3 regions of the Vreelandella sp. V005 genome follow, and region 3 is predicted to be linked to each of the others. Evidence: predicted binding sites of a transcription regulator. Region 3 holds the regulator's gene; each other region holds the start of a gene.
The links. Region 3 encodes FNR, which switches genes on or off when oxygen is low (the NO sensors DNR and NnrR bind a similar motif). Its sites were predicted from a motif close to TTGATNTANATCAA; they were not measured.
Positions count from the first base shown of each region.

Region 1: a site for FNR is predicted at 1,796-1,809, ahead of cyoA (ubiquinol oxidase subunit II). Genes of this name have one in related genera too.
Region 2: a site for FNR is predicted at 2,917-2,930, ahead of ccoM (cytochrome c oxidase subunit CcoM). Genes of this name have one in related genera too.

Region 1 covers NZ_JBQXYA010000001.1:567,262-573,770, forward strand. The annotation lists gene cyoB (cytochrome o ubiquinol oxidase subunit I) at 1-491, opposite strand, end outside; gene cyoA (ubiquinol oxidase subunit II) at 495-1,538, opposite strand; gene ACUN8H_RS02635 (DeoR family transcriptional regulator) at 1,897-2,664, opposite strand; gene ACUN8H_RS02640 (outer membrane protein OmpK) at 2,974-3,819, shown strand; gene ACUN8H_RS02645 (NupC/NupG family nucleoside CNT transporter) at 3,856-5,139, shown strand; gene deoC (deoxyribose-phosphate aldolase) at 5,250-6,047, shown strand; gene deoA (thymidine phosphorylase) at 6,047-6,509, shown strand, end outside.
Region 2 covers NZ_JBQXYA010000011.1:102,431-108,939, forward strand. The annotation lists gene ACUN8H_RS18005 (putative bifunctional diguanylate cyclase/phosphodiesterase) at 1-1,227, shown strand, start outside; gene ACUN8H_RS18010 (DUF3034 family protein) at 1,224-2,102, shown strand; gene ACUN8H_RS18015 (group I truncated hemoglobin) at 2,113-2,586, shown strand; gene ccoM (cytochrome c oxidase subunit CcoM) at 2,735-2,890, opposite strand; gene ACUN8H_RS18025 (FKBP-type peptidyl-prolyl cis-trans isomerase) at 3,000-3,518, opposite strand; gene ACUN8H_RS18030 (AmpG family muropeptide MFS transporter) at 3,630-4,991, shown strand; gene ACUN8H_RS18035 (SEC-C metal-binding domain-containing protein) at 5,028-6,509, opposite strand, start outside.
Region 3 covers NZ_JBQXYA010000002.1:194,560-201,068, forward strand. The annotation lists gene ACUN8H_RS06140 (DUF294 nucleotidyltransferase-like domain-containing protein) at 1-959, shown strand, start outside; gene ACUN8H_RS06145 (DNA polymerase III subunit epsilon) at 965-1,618, shown strand; gene ttcA (tRNA 2-thiocytidine(32) synthetase TtcA) at 1,716-2,636, shown strand; gene fnr (fumarate/nitrate reduction transcriptional regulator Fnr) at 2,629-3,375, opposite strand; gene hemN (oxygen-independent coproporphyrinogen III oxidase) at 3,505-4,944, opposite strand; gene ACUN8H_RS06165 (sulfite exporter TauE/SafE family protein) at 5,046-5,741, opposite strand; gene ccoS (cbb3-type cytochrome oxidase assembly protein CcoS) at 5,738-5,980, opposite strand; gene ACUN8H_RS06175 (heavy metal translocating P-type ATPase) at 5,977-6,509, opposite strand, start outside.

The DNA.
Region 1 (6,509 bases), on a different contig from region 3:
TCCCCCACCACCAGTGAGATATTGACCAAGATCGCGGCGACGGCAAATAGCCAGAAACTCAAGTTATTCAGGAAGGGAAAAGCGACGTCGCGGGCACCAATTTGCAGCGGCACCACCAAGTTCATCAAGCCGATGACCATGGGCATGGCGACAAAGAAGATCATGATCACGCCGTGGGCGGTGAAGATCTGATCGTAGTGTTCGGGCGGTAAATAACCCGCAGCGCCCCCGGCGGCCATGGCCTGTTGGGTACGCATCATAATTGCATCCGAGAAGCCGCGTAGCAGCATCACCAGCGCAACGATAAAGTACATGATACCGAGCTTTTTGTGGTCAACGGAGGTAAACCACTCGTTCCACAGCCAGCCCCACTTGCGGTAGTACGTTAACGCGCCTAACAGCGCAATTCCCCCAATGGCCATAAAGGCCGCGACGACCATGATGATCGGTTCATGGTAGGGAATGGATTCTAAACTGAGTTTTCCAAACACGGCTTAACCCCCTGCTTCAACGCTAGTGGGATGGCTGCGCATGGCATGATCCTGACTAGCATGGTTGTTGGTGTCGTGGCCAGAGTCGGCCGCTTGATGGGTGTTAGGTGCGTTATCGCCATCAGAAGAATCAGCATGGTCGCTGCTCAACTGATGATCGCTGCCCATCGAGTGATCGCCGCCCATATCGTGCTCCCCGCCGGTGTGAAAGCTTGTCAAAATGCTTTCGTACAGCGCTGGCGAGATGGCCGAGAAATACTCCACCGGATGTGATTCGCTAGGCTCCGCCAGGGCTTCGTAGCCTTCCGGGTAGGTCAGCGTTTCAGAGGCATCGCGCACGTTTTCAACCCAGTCATCAAACTCGCCGGGGGTGGTCACCTTGGCTTCAAACGTCATGCCCGAGAACCCCGCGCCACTGTAGTTGGTGGAGCGACCTGGGTAGTTACCTATTTCCTCAGCGATAAGATGGACATCGTTATCCATCCCCGCCATCGCGTAGATCTGGCTACCCAAATGGGGAATGAAAAAGGCGTTCATCACCGAGCCAGAGCTGACCCGAAAGCGCACCGGGGTATTGACCGGGAAGGCCACTTCATTAACGCTGGCCACGCCCTGCTCGGGATAGATAAACAGCCATTTCCAATCCAGCGCGACGGCCTGAATCTCCATCGGCGCCACGTCGCTTTCCAACGGCTTGTGCGGGTCCAGGCTATGCGATGTTTTCCAGGTCAACAGCGCAAGCACCGCGATAATCGCGCAAGGCACGATCCAGATCACCGCTTCAATCGCGTTGGAGTGCGCCCAATCGGGAAGGTACTTAGCCCCGCTATTACTTCGCCGATAACGCCAGCCAAACAGCAGCGTCATCGCAATAACAGGAATAACTACAATCAACATCAGACCAAAAGAGGTCAGAATCAGCGTCCTCTGCTCTGCGCCAACCTGCCCTTTGGGGTCTAATAGCGCTGAACTACAGCCTGCTAGAAACAGGCACAGCGCAAGGAGCACTAACGTGCCTCGCCTGCGCCATAGTGAGCGTCGTTGCATGGTGTGATCTCGTCCAAGGTGTTAAAAGTTAGGGTTTGAAACACGCTAGCCAGCCCTGCGATCATGATAAATAGCAGGCTAACTACCACCCCATACTCTTCCCAAAACATGCTCGTTGGAGCACCCTCACAAACATATGCATGGTGCGCTGAGCGCCACTGTTCCGGGAAAAATATGCGCCGCCGATTGGGAATAGCGGCAAATCTTGCGTGCCTAAGCCTTAAAAGCGCAAGCAAGTAAGACGAAAGTATTTTCTATTGATCTAGATCACGAAAGAAGTGGCGCATTGCCGCACCCAAGGCATTGGCAACCTGGGAGTGGGAGTGCAGGCAAGCGCCTAAAGGCAAAAACAGAACGGTTAGGCCACGGACACCGTGGGTAAATCAGGGCTGTGACCGTTTAGCAGTTGGGGCGCGCCCTCCTCGTCGGTAACGACCACATCAAAATCATCCAGTGCGGCAAAGTACGCTGGCCGCACCACGCCAAACTTGCTGGCATCGACCACCAGTAACCGTTGCATGGCCGTGGCGATCGCGGCTTGTTTGGGGGCCACTTCATGGAAATGGAAACAGCTAACGCCGCGCTCTAAATCTACGCCTGCTGCCGAGATCAGCGCTTTATTGATGCCTAACCGCTCGATACCGGCTGCCATGTTATCGCTTCCAAATGATTGAGACGCTGCGTAAAAAAGACCGCCCAGCAATACTAACCGCACGTTGGGCAGGGCAGCCACCGCGTTGGCAACGTTGAGCGCATAAGTGACGACCGTCAGCTCACGAAAATGACTTAACTGGCTCAACAAGGGAATCAGGGTCGAACCACAGTCGATAAAGAGCGTATCGCCCTCTTCAATAAAGGCAAGCACTCGCTGACAGAGGCGGTATTTCGCTTGGTAGTGGCTCGCCTGCTGCTCAGTCAAATCGTAAATCGGCGTTACCCCAGGATAATTCGCCATCACTAGGCGCCCACCCAACAAACTCATTGCGGTGGGCTGGGTGGTCAGGTCGCGGCGGATGGTCATTTCCGACACATCACACAGTTCTGCTGCATCGCGCAGATGAAGCGTGCCGCCACTGGCTAGGGCTTCCTGAAGTTTGGCGAGACGCTGAGCGCTGCGGCCATTCATGGTGGGCATCTCCTTATCAACCCCTCTTATCTTGATAAACGTAACGTCAGCCTGTAGGTTGCCGCCTTTTTGTTTCTATGCTGAGCGAGCAGCGGCGGAATTTCCACTGCGACAACGACCATTAACGTGATTCATGATGCATACGATAGCCATATGACATTTAAATAGCGTTGATGTGACAACTCTTGCAAATCAACGTTAGAAAAATAACACTGAATGTTATAATTTTAACATTAACGCCAGCCCGCACGACAAAAAACCCGGTTAGCCACTCTCAAATGGCTCCGCAACGACCCTGTTGAGGCTCTCATGACTGCTCGAAAACACATTCGCTCTTCATCGCTTGTCACCCTTAGTGCTGGCGCTTTACTGACAAGTACCGCCCTCGTCACTCCCGCATTGGCAGATGACGCTCAGCCTCATCCACTTGACCGGCTGTGGTCGTTTGCCAATGTCTCGGTCAACTATCTCGATTGGTCGAACGGCACCGAAGCACGCACCGCCTCTAACGCGGCGAAAAGCGACTTTATGTTTCTCGAAATTGAAGGCGGCGCTGGCTTTAGCTGGGGCGAATTTTACGGTTTCTTTGATTTCGAGAACCCCACCAACGATCAATTCGATGAATCGAGCGGCGGTCAAGACAACTTCCGTACCGCGGGTAAAATAACCTCGCACATCTATCTGGGCGATAGCCCGCTGTCGATCTATGCGCACCTTTACGACTTCCGTGATTACGGTTTTGAAAGCCGCGAGCAGGACCAGATTCTAGGCTTAGGCTACCGCACTACCTTCGATAACGGCCTATGGTTCAAACCGTTTATTGGTGCCGCGCGGGTGCAAAGTAACAGCTATAGCGGTATGAACGGCTATATGGCCGGCTGGGTCGCGGGTTATGATTTCGCTGCGCTCAACCAAAACTTCAGCGTTACCAACTGGCACGAGCAGACCTTTGGCCGTGACGATGAGTACCTGGAACAGAACTATGTGGGCGAAAAAGCAGGCAGTGTGGGCACCAACGGTGCACTTAGCCTGTGGTGGCATCCAAGCGACTTGATCACCACCGGCGTTCAGTATCGCTACTCTGACAATAAGCTGGGCACCCCCAACAATTATCAGAATGCGATGATTTACTCCGTCAAGCTCAACTTACTATAAAAGCGGTTAATCCCCGCAGACTCGAAGGATCCCCCTATGACACTCCTTATGAGCTTGGTAGGTATGGTCACGCTGGTGGCCATTGCCTTGATATTCTCTTATGACCGTAAGTCTATTCGGCTACGTACCGTGCTGGGCGCCTTTGCTATTCAAGCGGGTATCGGTGCGTTTGTACTCTATGTGCCTTTCGGTCAGGCGGTGCTGCAAGCCATCTCCTCGGGCGTTAGCCAGATTTTGGTCTACGCCAACGACGGCATCGGCTTTCTGTTTGGTGGGTTAGCAGACGTTGAAAACGTCGGCTTTGTGTTTGCCATCAAAGTGCTGCCGGTGATTATTTTCTTCTCCTCACTGATCGCCGTGCTCTACTACATCGGCATTATGCAGTGGGTCATCCGTATTTTGGGTGGCGCACTGCAAAAAGCCCTGGGCACCTCACGGACTGAATCGCTTTCCGCCACGGCGAATATCTTCGTCGGCCAAACCGAGGCGCCGCTGGTGGTGCGTCCGTTTATCGCCCGTATGACGCCTTCGCAGCTGTTTGCCGTGATGTGCGGTGGCTTGGCATCGGTGGCGGGTTCAGTATTGGCGGGTTATGCAGCGCTGGGTATTCCTATGGAGTATCTGGTGGCAGCTTCCTTCATGGCGGCGCCGGGCGGGCTACTGTTTGCCAAGCTGATCATGCCGGAAACCCAAGATGTGGCCGATAGCGACAGCGTTTCCAAGGTAGAAGAAGAGATTGACGCCCAGGAAGACAAGCCCGCCAACGTGCTGGACGCTGCCGCCTCCGGCGCTACCTCAGGCTTGATGCTGGCCGCTAACGTGGGCGCGATGCTGCTCGCGTTCATTGGCTTGATCGCGTTGATCAATGGCATTCTCGGTGGTGTTGGTGGCTGGGTAGGCTTTGAATCACTGAGCCTGGAGCTAATCCTCGGCTGGCTGTTCGCCCCACTAGCGTTCCTGTTGGGTGTGCCGTGGGAAGAAGCCACGCTGGCAGGCTCGTTCATCGGCCAAAAACTGGTCGTCAACGAATTTGTCGCCTATATCAATCTAGCGCCTTACATCGATGGGGAACAGGTAGTAGCGGCGACGGGTCAGATGATGACACCGCACACCATGGCGATTCTCTCTTTCGCACTGTGTGGCTTTGCTAACCTCTCCTCCATTGCGATTTTGCTAGGTGGTTTGGGCAGCATTGCACCGACGCGTCGTAAAGAGATTGCCCGCTTTGGTGTTAAAGCCGTCTTGGCCGGTACACTATCCAACTTGATGTCGGCCTCTATCGCTGGCTTCTTTATTGCGCTGAGTGGCGCGTCTGTATAGCGCTTGCCACTGCTTGCATGATTAGCGCAATGACAGCTACTTAACGTATCGGGCGCTGCGGTTTTATCCGCAGTGCCCGTTTTTATCTTTTACTGATTTGTGAGAATTCCATGACTGCGACAGCCTCTCCCCATATTGTCCAAGCCGCCCGCCAAGCACTTACCCTCATGGACCTGACGAGTCTGAACGATAGCGACACCGACAGCACCATTGAAGCACTCTGCCAGCAAGTGAAAACGCCCTTTGGCACGCCTGCTGCGGTGTGTGTCTTCCCCCAGTTCATTGTCACTGCCCAGCGCGCATTAACCGCTCATACCCTCAATGACCAAGTGAAGATCGCCACCGTTACCAATTTCCCCAATGGCGGCGGCGACATTATGGGCGCCGCCCGCGAAACGCGTGATGCCGTTGCCTCCGGTGCCCATGAAGTCGATGTTGTGTTCCCCTACCGCGCCCTGATGGCGGGCGATGAAGAGACTGGTATTGAGCTCGTTGAGATGTGCAAAGCCGCCTGCGCTGGCCAAGCACTGCTCAAAGTGATTATTGAATCCGGCGAACTCAAAGAGCCTGCGCTGATCAAACGCGCCAGCGAACTCGCCATTGAGGGCGGCGCTGATTTCATTAAAACGTCGACCGGCAAAGTAGCCGTTAACGCTACGCTTGAAACCGCTGAGATTATGCTCACAGCCATCAAAGCCAGCGGCAAAGACGTTGGCTTTAAAGCGGCGGGGGGCGTCAAAACCGCCGAGGACGCGGCAGAATACCTAGCCCTGGCCAACGAGATTATGGGCCCAGGCTGGGTGACGCCTGCGCACTTCCGCTTTGGCGCTTCCAGCCTATTGGGCAACCTACTGGCGACGCTGAGCGGCAACACCAACGCGGCACCCCAAGGCCAAGGAGGTTATTAATGTCTGCCAACACAACCCATCACGCCTTGCTCCCCCAGGAGCTGATTCGCCTTAAGCGTGATAACCAGCCGCTGCCTTTCGATGAGATCAAAGGCTTTGTGCAAGGCATTGCCGATGACCGCATCAGCGACGCTCAGATTGGCGCCTTCACCATGGCGGTGTTCCTCAATGGCATGAGCCGTGAAGAAGTGGTTGCGCTGACCACCGCTACACGAGACTCCGGCCACGTGATGCAGTGGAGCGACCTTAATCTGCCCGGCCCAATTGTGGATAAGCACTCCACCGGCGGCGTCGGTGATTTGGTCTCGCTCGTGCTCGGCCCCTGGGTGGCCGCCTGCGGCGCTTTTGTACCCATGATCTCCGGGCGCGGCTTGGGCCACACTGGCGGCACGCTGGACAAGCTCGAATCGATTCCCGGCTACGACCCTTACCCCGCCCCAGAGCGTTTCCGCGAGGTGGTGA
Region 2 (6,509 bases), on a different contig from region 3:
ACCCTGTTGCGAATCGCGATTAATAACTTTCGTGACATTAACGACACCTTTGGCTATGCCCTGGGGGATCATATGCTGGTCACACTCGCCAAGCGCTTGCAGCATTTAGATGACGCGGAGAGCACTGCCTACCGGCTGGATGGCGATGAGCTACTGTTGCTCCTCAATCAGTCTAGAAGTGATTTTGCCTGGCGAACCCGGCTGTTTACTACGCTGCATCACCCGATCGATCTCGATAAATCTCCCATTACGCCCTCCATTTCAGCTGGTGAAACCAACTATCCCGAGCATGGCGACAGCCCGCAACTGCTGCTTCGGCGTTCGGATATAGCACTGGACATGGCGCGTCGTCACCGGCACTCACACCAACGCTACCTAGAGGGTCAGGACGAGCACCACTTGCGTCAACTCACCTTGATTCGAGACCTGCAGGACGCGGTGGGCAACGGTGAACTTTGGATGGCCTACCAGCCCAAAGTAGACACCCGTAACGGCCGTGTCGATCAGTGCGAAGCGTTGATGCGCTGGCGTCACCCATCGCTGGGTTTTGTGCCACCCGATGAGTTCATTAGTTTAGCCGAGCGCTCGGGAAGTATCAGCATGCTTAGCCATTGGATGTTAGCCAATGTTTGCGCTCAGCTGCATAACTGGCAGCAACGTGGTTACCACTTATCGGTTGCCGTTAACCTCTCCGCCAGTGACGTGGTAGACCGCCAATTAGCCGCTTACGTAGCCAGCTTACTGGAACGCTATCGCTTGGCGCCTGCCCGCCTGAGTATCGAAGTCACTGAAAGTGCCGTGATGCAGGATGTCGATGCTGCGATGAAGACACTGATGGAACTCAACCAATTAGGGTTGCGTATCGCCATTGATGACTACGGCACAGGCTACTCTTCCCTGGCGCAAATCAAACGACTGCCCGTGGATGAACTCAAGATTGACAAGTCATTCGTGTTGGCCATTGACTCCCAAAAAGACGACTTAACCATTGTCAGCTCAACCATCGAAATGGGTCACAGTTTAGGCCTGCGTTTAGTGGCCGAAGGGGTCGAGAATCGCGCCAGCGCCGAGTTATTAAGTAAGCTTGGCTGTGACTATTTACAGGGGTATTGGATTGCTAAACCGATGCCCGCTGATGACATCCCCGCTTGGTTGGATAATTTTACAACCCTGTCATTACCCCACCCTATGTCGTCCATCATAAAGACCCTGCTGAGAAAGCCATGAAGTCATTGCTACCTTTTTTTTCACCGTCCCCCTCGCTTTTGCGGCCGTCCCTTTGCGGCTGCCTAGCGATCTGTTTAGCGCTTGCTTCCACCCCTTCTTTTGCCGGTAGCCGCATTTTAGGCACCGGGGGAGTGAGCGCTATCGAAGGCGCAGCAGGCGGCGGCTTGTCACCATGGGCAGTGCTGGCCAGCACGGCAAGCGAGCAAGAAATGGGCGTTACCGCATCTGCGTCGCGCGCCTGGGTAGATGACTATCGGCTAACGGTCACCGGCGCTAGCCTGAATGTTTATGATCGAGCAGAGCTTTCTATCGCGCGTCAAACGCTTGATTTAGAAACGCTGGGTGGCGAGCTGGGCCAAGATATTTATGGCGCTAAATTACGTTTATGGGGCGATGTCCTGTACCACCCCTGGGGTATTTGGAGCATGGGAATTCAGCACAAACGGCTCGTTGATGGTGCCATCCCCACCGCGCTGGGCGCCAGCGATATAAACGGCACCGACGTCTACCTGAGCGCGAGCAAACTGCTATTTAGTGCAGTGGCGGGACGCAACGTACTGCTCAACGCCACCCTACGTAATACTGACGCCAACCAAGGTGGCCTACTCGGTTTCGGGGGCGACCAGGGTCACCGCACCTGGGTTGCGGAAGGAAGCGTGGGGTTATTTATCACACCTAACTGGGTGATGGGCGCTGAGTATCGTCAGAAACCCGATAACTTAAGCGTGGCCAAAGAGGACGATTGGCAGAGTCTCTACAGTGCCTACTTTTTCAATAAGCACCTATCGCTAACGGGCGCATGGCTCGATTTAGGCGATATTGCTGGCCTGCCCTCTCAGCGCGGCGGCTATCTCTCTCTTCAAGCAGCTTTTTAAGCGGAACGCCATGACCATTCAACCACGAATCACATTTTCACGCCGTCCGTTAATAGCGCTCTTCTTTGCAGTGGTGTCTTTAACAATGATGGGCTGCGCGCAACAATCGACAGCGCCGACTACCTCTACAACGCTCTATGAACGCTTGGGTGGCGCGACGACTATCGATGCGGTTGTCGAAAACTTCCTGTACCGAATTGCCGATGACGCCGATATGGTGGGCTTTTTTGCTAACACCAACATCGACTTTTTTGCCCAATCACTGGCAAGCAAACTATGCGATGTCAGCGACGGTCCGTGCCGTTATGAAGGCCCACCAATGGATCGTGCCCACCAAAACATGGGATTGACGGATGTCCACTTTAATCGGTTGGTAGAACACCTTGACGCCGCGATGGAAGAGGAAGGCATTGCCCTGGGAAATCGCAATGAATTACTGGGCAGGCTAGCCCCTATGCACGGCGATGTCATGCGTCTTCAGTAACCCCGCCAGCCTCCCGTCCGACCGCTTTCACTCGGTAGAGGGCTTTGTGGGCAGAATTGGAAAAGTCAGCCCAAATAAGGCTGGCAACAGGAGGCTTACTAAGCGCGCAAACCCCCTCCCCTGACAAGGTTAATGCGGATCAGATCGGCTATTTCTTGCGCTCATCTTTACGCAGATGATCTCGAATGACGAAGCCGACCCAGCCAACCATAAAAGCGATAACCAAAGCGACGCTAGCCAAGCCGAATACAACTGTGTCATCCCAATACATGGTGAATTCTCCCGCCGTGATGTATGAGCCCATACTAGCCACTCAACGGCAGAAGAATGCTGACCTGGATCAAATTACGCGGGGCGCGGGAATGCGGCTGAGTAGAAAGTTGTTGCGCGTCAATTTTTGCCGCTGAAAGCGCTTAGAGCACTTTGCGGTCTTCCACTTTACTATGCTCGGTGCCCGGCGGAAGCGGATGGCCTTTGGCCAGTTCTGCCCGGGTGGCATCACGCACCTCTAAAATAGTGACTTGGTAGTTAAGCGTGCGTCCGGCAAGCGGATGGTTGGTATCCACGGTAACGCGATCAGCATTTACTTCCAGTACGGTGACGATTTGTGGCCCGGCTTCACCTTCGGTTTGAAAGCGGCTACCGGGCACCAACTCAGCGTTACCAAAGGAGCCGCGACTGACTTCCTGAACCAGCGCCTCATTGCGCACACCGTAGGCATCAGCAGGCATCAATTGCACACTTAGCTCGGCACCAGCGGTTTGGCCCGCCAACGCACTCTCTAATCCGGGGACAATATTGTCGTGACCGTGTAGATACTCCAGCGGTTTATCGCGCGCCTGGGAATCATCCAGTACCTGCCTACTGCCATCGTTAAGCACATCGCGAAGAACATAGTGCAGCGTAACGACCTGATGCGCCGTAATCGACATGGAAAACTCCTCTCCGGTAAGCTGTCGGCGTTGTGATAAAACATTGTGATAAAAACATACCCTAGTTTACCACTTGGCCATTGCTAACGTCTTTCCCAGGAGTAGCGCTTAATGCCCAACCCCACCCCCCAGCGCAGTTGGCTTGCTGCGCTGGCTGTTTATTGTCGTGCGCCGGTGATTACCATGTTGTTTTTAGGCTTTTCTGCTGGCCTGCCCTTTCTGCTGGTGTTCTCGACGCTTTCCGCTTGGCTGCGCAGTGACGGCGTAGAAGTGGCGGCCATCGGCTTTTTCGCTTGGATCGGCATGCTTTACTCCATCAAGTTTTTCTGGGCACCGGTCGTTGATCGGTTAGCGCTACCGCTGATGACCCGTGCTTTCGGCCAGCGCCGTGGCTGGATGCTATTAGCGCAAGGGATGATAGCGGCCGGCTTGGTGGGGCTCGCCGGTTTAAGCCCGGTGGGTAACCTGGGTTGGGTTGCCGTGTTTGCGCTGCTGGTGGCGTTTGGCTCAGCCACCCAGGATATTGCCATTGACGCCTACCGCATTGAGTCCGCCGACGATGATGTCCAGGCCGCCATGGCTTCTACCTATATTATTGGCTACCGGGGGGGCCTGTTGGCCGCTGGCGCGGGGGCGCTTTATATCGCCGCCTCCGCCTCGTGGAACGTGGCATATCTCAGTATGGCAGCGCTAATGAGTATTGGGGTGCTGACCGTGTTACTACGCCCTGAGCCCAAACGTGCCTCGCTCTCTATTCAGCTTATCCACGAGCCGCGCGTACGCGCCTTTATTCGCGCCAGCCGCGGCAAACCTAAGATGATACGCCGCCTGGGCGCCTGGAGTATCGGCGCACTGGTCTGCCCGTTTACCGACTTTTTCAGCCGCTACGGAGTCAAAGCACTATGGATTTTGGTCTTCATTGCGGTCTTTAGAATCAGTGACTTGGCCATGGCCTCCATGGCAAACCCGCTCTACATAGATTTGGGGTTTTCGCTGGCTGAGATTGCGAACGTGACCAATATATTTGGTATTGCGATGAGCATTACTGGAGGCATGTTAGGCGGGCTTTTTGTGGCGCGTTATGGCATCGGCCCTTTGCTGATTTTTGGTGCGGGGCTAGTCATGCTCACTAACCTGCTGTTCGCCGCCCTCGCCGTGGTAGGCAACCAGTTACCCATGCTGGTGGTCACGATTATTGGCGACAACCTCGCCAATGGCTTGGCCAGCGCGGTGTTTATCGCGTTTCTTTCCAGCCTTACGTCACGGGCTTATACCGCAACACAATACGCGCTGTTTTCGTCGCTAATGACGCTACCAGGAAAGTTTTTGAGCGGGTTTGGCGGGCTGGTCGTTACGGCCCAGGGCTACCCGAGCTTTTTTGTGATCGCTACACTGCTGGGGCTACCGGCCATACTTTTGGCGATTTGGATCAGCCGAGACAAGCAGCTAGTGCCTGCCCCTAAGCCACGTTAAATGGCCAGGGGCAAGCGCAAGCGCTAATCATTTCGGCTAGCGGTGCGCTTCCAGCCAGTCGAGGGCACCTGTCGTCGTGCGCCACTGATCGCGCATCAGCGTACGGTACTGCCAGGCTTCTGCCCGTGAGCCAGGGTCAACCTGGCCATCCGGGTGGGGCATGGAAGGCCGCGGGTTCTCAGCGCAGATGAGCTCTAAAGCATAGCGATTATGGCCAACTACATCGCCAAGGGCGGTCTCGGCCGCCTCACGCTGTTCCAAACGATAGAGCGCCAAGGTTTTTCCCATCAACAGACCAAGCACCAGCGAGCCGTCGTCGTCATTCTCTTCCGCCAACGCCAAGGCTTCTTCGTTTCGGTCATCGCGCAGCAACTGATCCAGCACCAGTTCGCGCAACCCCAAGCTATCTTCCTGGTCGATCAGCAGCAGCTCTTCGGCCAGTTCGCGGGAGTGCTGACGCGCGCCTCGCTCCATGCCCACCACTAACGCCAAGCCGGTGCGCAGCAAAATAGCGTTATCCGCATCGTCCCAGCACAGGTTGCCATCCCCTTCGGCACGGGCCTGCTCCAACCACCGGGAAAGGCGCAGCGCTAAGGGTTCCAGCAAACTCGGCGCCATCCACGGCAAGCTGCCAAAACGACTGGTGAGCGCCAGTGTCAAATCCTGCACCACCTGGGGAGCATCCAACCACTCCGGGTGAGAGCACAGGGCCGACATCCACTCAATGGCATTGCCCCAGGGATCGTCACGAAACCCCAGCGCCACGTCTTCATCCACCAGCACCTGAAACTGTTCATGCCAAGCGGCAAACAGCGTCGCTTCACGCGCGCTGGTGTTGTAAAGCAATCGGTCACTGTCAGGGTCGGCTTGAATATCGATTTTGGGGGCAGTGGGCAACGCGGCCAGCAACGCTTGAAGTGATACCAGCGGTGTGGCCAGATCCTCTTCCGCACTGAGCAGTTGATCCGCAAGCGTCGCACCCGGATTTTCCGCTAGCGCGGCCAGAAAATCCAGTTGGTCTTCATCGAGTTCGCCCTGGCGTAAAAGGCGGCGGTACCAGAAGTTAGCGCGCTCTTTGGCTTCCTGCTCGTGGCCTTCATGCAATAGCAACATGGCTTCAATGTAAGCCAGCGTGGGAGAATCGGGCAGTGCCTGCTGGGCTTTGACAAAAGCGCCCCGAGCACTGTCCAAATCATCTTTATCAAGGTGCATCAAGCACAAACGCTCAAGGGCTACGCCACGCAGAAACAGCGGCCCGCGCTCCATCACATCGTCAAGCAGGTCGGCACGTTTGCGGTTGAAGCCGCGCTCTTGATAAATATCCAATAGGATTTCAAAGGCAGGCTCGGCCTGCTCGGGCAGGCGTGACCAGTCGCTGCCATCAAACAGCGATTCGAGAATTTGCATTGCACGCCCCGTCTGGCCACTTTCGGCGGCGATAAGGCCAGCTTCCAGCAGCGCTTGAGGCGGTGCATGTTGGCTATCCAGCGCCGCTTTCAGGGTGGTGCCTTTCCATTC
Region 3 (6,509 bases):
GCCAGCGTACCCCTGAACTGGTCAAAGCGTTGATGGCCCAGGGCGTCAAATTACGCTTTGCGATGGGTCTGCTCGCCGCGCTGAACGGCCGTATCATGAGCAAAGCCTGGGAGTTCACTATTGAGGAGAAGTACCGCGAGCAGAGCTGCATGATGGTGATGGGCAGCGAGGGTCGCGGTGAGCAAATTCTCAAAACCGATCAAGATAATGGCCTCATTCTCGCCGATAATGCCCAGTGGCCTGCGTTAGCGAGCCACATGCAAACGCTGACGGATACGCTGATTCAGCTTGGCTACCCGCCTTGCCCCGGCAATATCATGGTTTCAAACCCTGAGTGGGTGGGCACGGTGTCACAGTGGAAGAGCAATATTGCCAAATGGGCCAGCGAGCGCGATGGCGATAGCCTGATGAAGCTGGCGATTATGCTCGATGCCCATGCCGTTGCCGGCAATCCCAGCTTACTTGAAAGCGTCCGCGAGGAGCTGTTTGAACGCTGCTCACGTGATGAGCTGTTGCTCTCTTACTTTGCTCGCACGGCGCTACGCTTCTCGACGCCCTTGACGCTGTTTGGCTCGTTGAAAAAGCCACAGCACGGTATCGATATCAAAAAGGGTGGCATCTTTCCCATTGTTCATGGTGTGCGCACCATGGCGCTTGAACGGCGAATTAAAGCCACTTCGACACTGGATCGTTTAGACGCGTTGGCCGTCGATGGGCGTTTGGATCGACGCTTTGCCGACGACCTGGGCGAAGCGTTGGCGCTGTTTTCCGAACTGCGTCTCAAGCAACAGCTTGCCGCCTTGGAGGCAACCAGTACGCTGGAGGAGGCAAATCGCTCCAATCGAGTCGTGGTGCAAAACCTCTCTTCGTTAGAGCGGGACTTATTACGTGAAGCTTTGCATATCGTCAAAGACTTTAAGCAACGGCTTTCCCATCGTTATCATCTGGAGTATTCGTGAGCGGAATGCGGCTGTTAGATCGACACGTGGCACTCTTCAGCGGTTCCTTGCGTACCCTACTGCGCCGCGAAAGCGACCGCCGACGCTGTGCCGACTCCCCCTATGCCTGGCTCTTTCAGCCTTATATGGGCGAAGAGCTGGTGGCGCTTGCCTGCACGGCCACGCCTACCGCGACGTCACCGGTGATCAGTCTGGCAGCAGTGGTGCTTAGCCAGCAGCAGGTGCGAACCAGCCGGGCTTTTGTCATGACCCTGGGTACGCCGGGGCAAGTAAACACTGCGTCGCTGCGCCGTCATCACCTGCTGTGTCAGGCGGGGGAAGTCACTTCTCCAAGCAGTGATAACTTAAGTGCGTTGGTGGAGTTTATCGGCAATCGCCCTATTGTCGGCTGGCAGTTGGACCAGCGGATTGGGGCGTTAAATATAGAGCTGAGTAAACGTTTGGATTTTGCGCTGCCAAATGCCCAGGTAGACGTAGCAAAACTGCACCAGCGCCAATTGCGGCGCTTGCACCCTGAGGTGGAGGCGCCGAGTACCTTTGCCCAGGCGCTGGCGTGTTGGCAGGTGCCGTCGATGGGGATGCACGGTGTGTTAGGCGAAGCGACGGCGAGCGCGTTGCTGTATATGCGCCTGCAGCGTGTGATGGCACAAGCGGCTTAGAACGGCGTGACGAGTAGTTGGGTCTGGGCGGTGAGTGTTGTTAGAATAGCAGCCACTTTTTTCTTTGATGCCTTCCACCCTCGGCAGTGCTTATACCATGCAATCTCTTGATCACTTTGACCCTGCTCACCTTGACACGGTTGGAGCCAGCCCCGCTAACGTTGCGCACGACCAGTCTGAACTGGCCGATGCGAAGCAGAAACGTGAATTCAACAAGCTGCAAAAGCGCCTGCGCCGAGAGGTGGGCAACGCCATTATTGATTACCAGATGATCAATGAAGGCGACCGCGTCATGGTGTGCCTCTCAGGGGGAAAGGACAGCTATACGATGCTGGAGATTTTACGCAATCTGCAGCGCAATGCGCCGGTCAACTTCTCACTGGTGGCGGTCAATCTGGATCAAAAACAGCCCGGTTTTCCTGAGCATGTATTGCCTGCGTATCTGGATAAGCAGGGCGTGGAGTACCACATCGTCGAGCGCGATACTTACTCGGTGGTGAAAGAGAAAACCCCAGAAGGCAAAACCACCTGCGCGCTCTGTTCACGCCTGCGCCGTGGCTCACTCTATGGTTTTGCCGAAGAGATTGGTGCCAACAAAATCGCCTTGGGCCACCACCGTGAAGACATCCTCGAGACGCTGTTTCTGAATATGTTTTTTGGTGGCAACCTAAAAGCGATGCCGCCTAAGCTGCTCTCTGATGATGGCAAGAATATCGTTATCCGGCCGCTGGCTTACTGCAAAGAAGCCGATATTGCCGAGTTCTCCCGGTTAATGGAGTTCCCGATTATTCCCTGCAACCTGTGCGGCTCTCAGCCCAATATGCAGCGCCAGGTCGTCAAAGAGATGCTCGCCGAATGGGATAAAAAATTCCCCGGCCGCCTGGAAAGCATGTTCAAAGCCGTTACCAATATTGCGCCTTCGCAGCTGGCAGATCGCACCCTGTTCGATTTTGAAGGGTTAGAAGCGAAGCAGGCCGAGCTACTGGCTGGCCGCATCCAGGCGTTCAACGTCAGCTAACCGTTTGCTGCTCCTCTTCGGCGAGGGTGATCAAGCGCTGCATATCAAGAATATTGACCTCTCGCCCGGAGACCGCCACCACGTGCTGCTGTTGAAAGCGGCTTAAAATCCGGCTGACGGTTTCCACTGCCAAGCCCAGGTAGTTGCCGATATCCGCTCTCGGCATCGAAAGGCGAAAGCTGTAGGGCGAATAGCCCCGGCGGCGAAAACGATCCGAGAGCGTGATTAAGAAGCTCGCTAGCCGCTGGTCGGCGGTCTTACGCGACAGCAGGCGCATCATACGCCGGTCGTCGCGCAACTCTTTGCTCATACTGCGATAGAGCTGCCCACGCAACTCGGGCAGTTCTTCAGAGAGTGAATCCAGGCGATCAAAAGGAATCTCGCAAACGGTGGTGGTTTCCAGGGCAATCACGCTGCCTGGATAGTGCTTTTCATCGATCCCGTCCAGCCCTACCAGCTCGCTGGGAAGGTAGAAATTTGTCAACTGTTCGCTGCCGTTTCCCTCTGCCGTCACCTGCTTCAAGCTACCCGAGCGCACCGCATAAACGCTGGTAAAGGTATCGCCTTGACGAAACAGCGGCTCGCCTTTTTTGAGCGGCGAACGGCGGCGAATAATGGCATCGAACTGCCCCATATCGTCTATCTCAAGAGCAAGCGGCAAGCATAGAGAGCTCAAACTGCAGGTTTGGCAGCGAGCTTCATGGAGTAGCGAGCGTCGGCGGCCTATGGGTTCCAACATGCATGGCTCCTTAGGTAGCTCCTTGAGTAGCGTCTTACCTTTAAGGTAATCACCACGCTGAGCTGAGGTAGGCCTTCCCTATTATCAAAACTTCAGTATGGAAGCTTCACGGGGTCGGCGACAGGGTGTTTATATAACCTTTGAGTAACGTTGACCCGTATGCTGCGGCAGGTGCGCATCAAACGCCATGGCGAGGTGGCGTATCAGCAGGCGTCCTATCGGTGTCGCGCTGAGCCGATCGCCGCTGCGTGTCAGCAAGCCATCGAGCTCGGCGTCCTGTAAGCGCTCCAGCGCTGGCGCAAAGTAGCGTGGGGCGTCGATATTCCAGCGCTGGCTAACGTCGGTTAGGTCAATCTGCATCGCACACATTAGCCGCTCAATCACGTCCCGGCGAATCAGATCATCGTGACTCAAGCGCAGCCCGCGCACCGTCGCCAACTGGCCTTGGTCTAGCGCCGTTTCGTAGCGGGCGAGGTCACTCGGGTTCTGCGCATAGACGTCATCGATGCGCGAGATCGCCGATACGCCAAGCCCCAGTAAGTCGCACTGAGCGTGGCTAGAGTAGCCCTGAAAGTTACGCTGCAGCGAGCCTTCACTCTGAGCCATCGCCAAGCTGTCATCCGGGCGGGCAAAGTGATCCATACCGATATGCACGTAACCTGCCGCCGTGAGCATCTCAATGGTCGTGCGTAAAATAGCCAGTTTCTCATCGCCACTCGGCAGGTCATCGACATTAATCCGGCGCTGGGGAGCAAAACGCTCGGGCAGATGGGCATAGTTAAAGATTGAAAGCCGGGCAGGGTTCAACTCGATCACTTGGCGTAGGGTGCGCGCAAAGCTCTTTTCGGTTTGAAACGGCAGGCCGTAAATCAAATCCAGGTTCAACGAGCGAAAGCCCAGGCGGTGCGCTTCGTCCATCAACGTTTCAGTGAGTACCCGTGGTTGAATGCGGTTAATGGCTTTCTGCACTAGCGGGCTAAGATCTTGTACGCCCAGGCTAATACGATTAAACCCCAGCGACTGTAGATGGCGTAGGGTAAATACGTCCGCTTCGCGTGGGTCTATTTCAATGGCGTAATCGCGCCCAGGAGAGGACGAAAGGCCAAAGCGCGCATCCAGGCGGTCTATCAGATCACCCATTTGATTCAAACTTAGAAACGTCGGTGTTCCGCCGCCCCAATGCAGCTGCTCCACCGGCCGTGACGTATCCAGGTGGCGAGCAGTCAGCACCATTTCACGATCCAGACGAGTCAAATAGGGCTCGGCCAGTGCCGTGTTCTTAGTGGCTATTTTATTACACGCACAGTAAAAGCAAATTTTATGGCAGAAGGGGATATGCACATACAGCGAGAGGGGGCGCTGGCCTTCATTGCTGCGTTCTAACGCCTGGGTTAAGTCGCCCGGGGTAAATTGGTCGTGAAACGACAACGCGGTGGGGTAGGAGGTATAGCGCGGCCCGCTGGTATCGTAGCGGCGCAGCAAGGCTTCATCCCACGCCGCCTGCCCGGTGGCTGGCTTGGTCGTGGTTGAGGTCGTTGTAGAAGAAGCCGCTAGGGCATGAACGGGCATGAAGTGGCTCCGGCGTTAAAAGGGGCGTTTTAAAGGCTGTTTTTTCAAAGCCAGAGCCAGCCTAACGCGCGGCGCCGATATAAATATTGAGCCAAGTCATGTTAATGCAAGTTGTGTGCGGTGACTGTCCACAGTTGCCACAACGCGAACGCAATGATCGTTATGGCCGCGACGCTGCGCGTGGCCGGGTGACGAATCAAGTGACTTAGCTGGCGCGCGGCAAGCCCGGTGGCCAAAAGTGCAGGCAGCGTGCCCAGCCCAAAGGCGCCCATTAGCAGTGCCCCCTGCAATGGGTCGGCGATTGCCAGGCTCCAGGCCAGCATGGAGTAGACCAGCCCGCAGGGTAGCCAGCCCCAAATGGCGCCCAGCGCAAAGGCTTGGGGAAGATGCACCACCGGCATTAAACGCCGCCCCACCGGCTCGATAAACCGCCATAGGCGGCGGCCCACCGCTTCTACCTTGAGTAACCCTTTCCACCAGTTGGCGATATACAGCGCCATTAATATCAGCATTAGGGCGGCAAAGATTTGCAGCAGCATTCGCGCCGTGCCTGAAAGGGAAGCCAGCGTGCCTAACAGCGCCACCAGGGCGCCTGCACTCATATAGCTAATGATACGGCCGGCGTTGTAGCTGAGCAGCAGGCCACCCATACGTGCGGGGTGACGCATGCTGGGCGGTATCGCAAAAGTGAGTGCGCTCATAATGCCCCCGCACATGCCGATGCAGTGGGCGCCTCCCATCAAACCAAACACAAACGCCGCCAGCAGTGGCGGTAGGTCGAGGCCCGTTGGGTTCATGACCGAGGCTCTTGGTCGTCGGTTGAGTGTTCGGCGGGGGGGGGCGGCTTTTGCTTAGTGCGCTGACGTTGCTGGTGCTGTTCAGGGGTTAGGTCGTTCTCGTCTTCATCGAACAGGATACGGTGCGCCGGGCCTTCCAGATCGTCGAACTGGTCGTTTTTGACCGCCCAGAAAAATGCCCAGACGGCAAGGCCCAGCAGAATCAGCGAAAGCGGAATGAGCAGATACAGAATCGTCATGCGGTTACCGGCGTTGAAGCGCTGGGCGAAGCAGCGGGCGGGTTCGTACGCCAGCGTGACAGCCGCAGCGCATTGCCCACCACCACGAGCGAGCTGAGCGACATACCAATGGCCGCCAGCCAGGGCGGTACCAGTCCCATGGCCGCTAGCGGCAGCGCGGAAAAGTTATAGCACACTGACCAGATCATATTCTGCCGCATGATACGCCTCGTCGCGCGGGAAATCTCGATGGCATCATAAATCCGCATTAGCCGTGGGCTTAGCAGTACCGCGTCGGCGCGGGTGCGCGCCAGGTCCGTTGCGCCATTCATGGCAATGGCCACATCGGCACCGGCTAATACCGGCACGTCATTGATGCCGTCACCAATCATCACCACCTTTTCGCCAGCAGCTTGAAGCGCTTTCATTCGGGCCAGTTTACCTTCAGGGCTGGTGCCCGCATGCCAGGTAGTAATATTGAGTTGGTTGGCGAGGCTCTCTACGGCATCGACAGTGTCCCCAGAGAGCAATTCGACGTTTAAACCCGTGG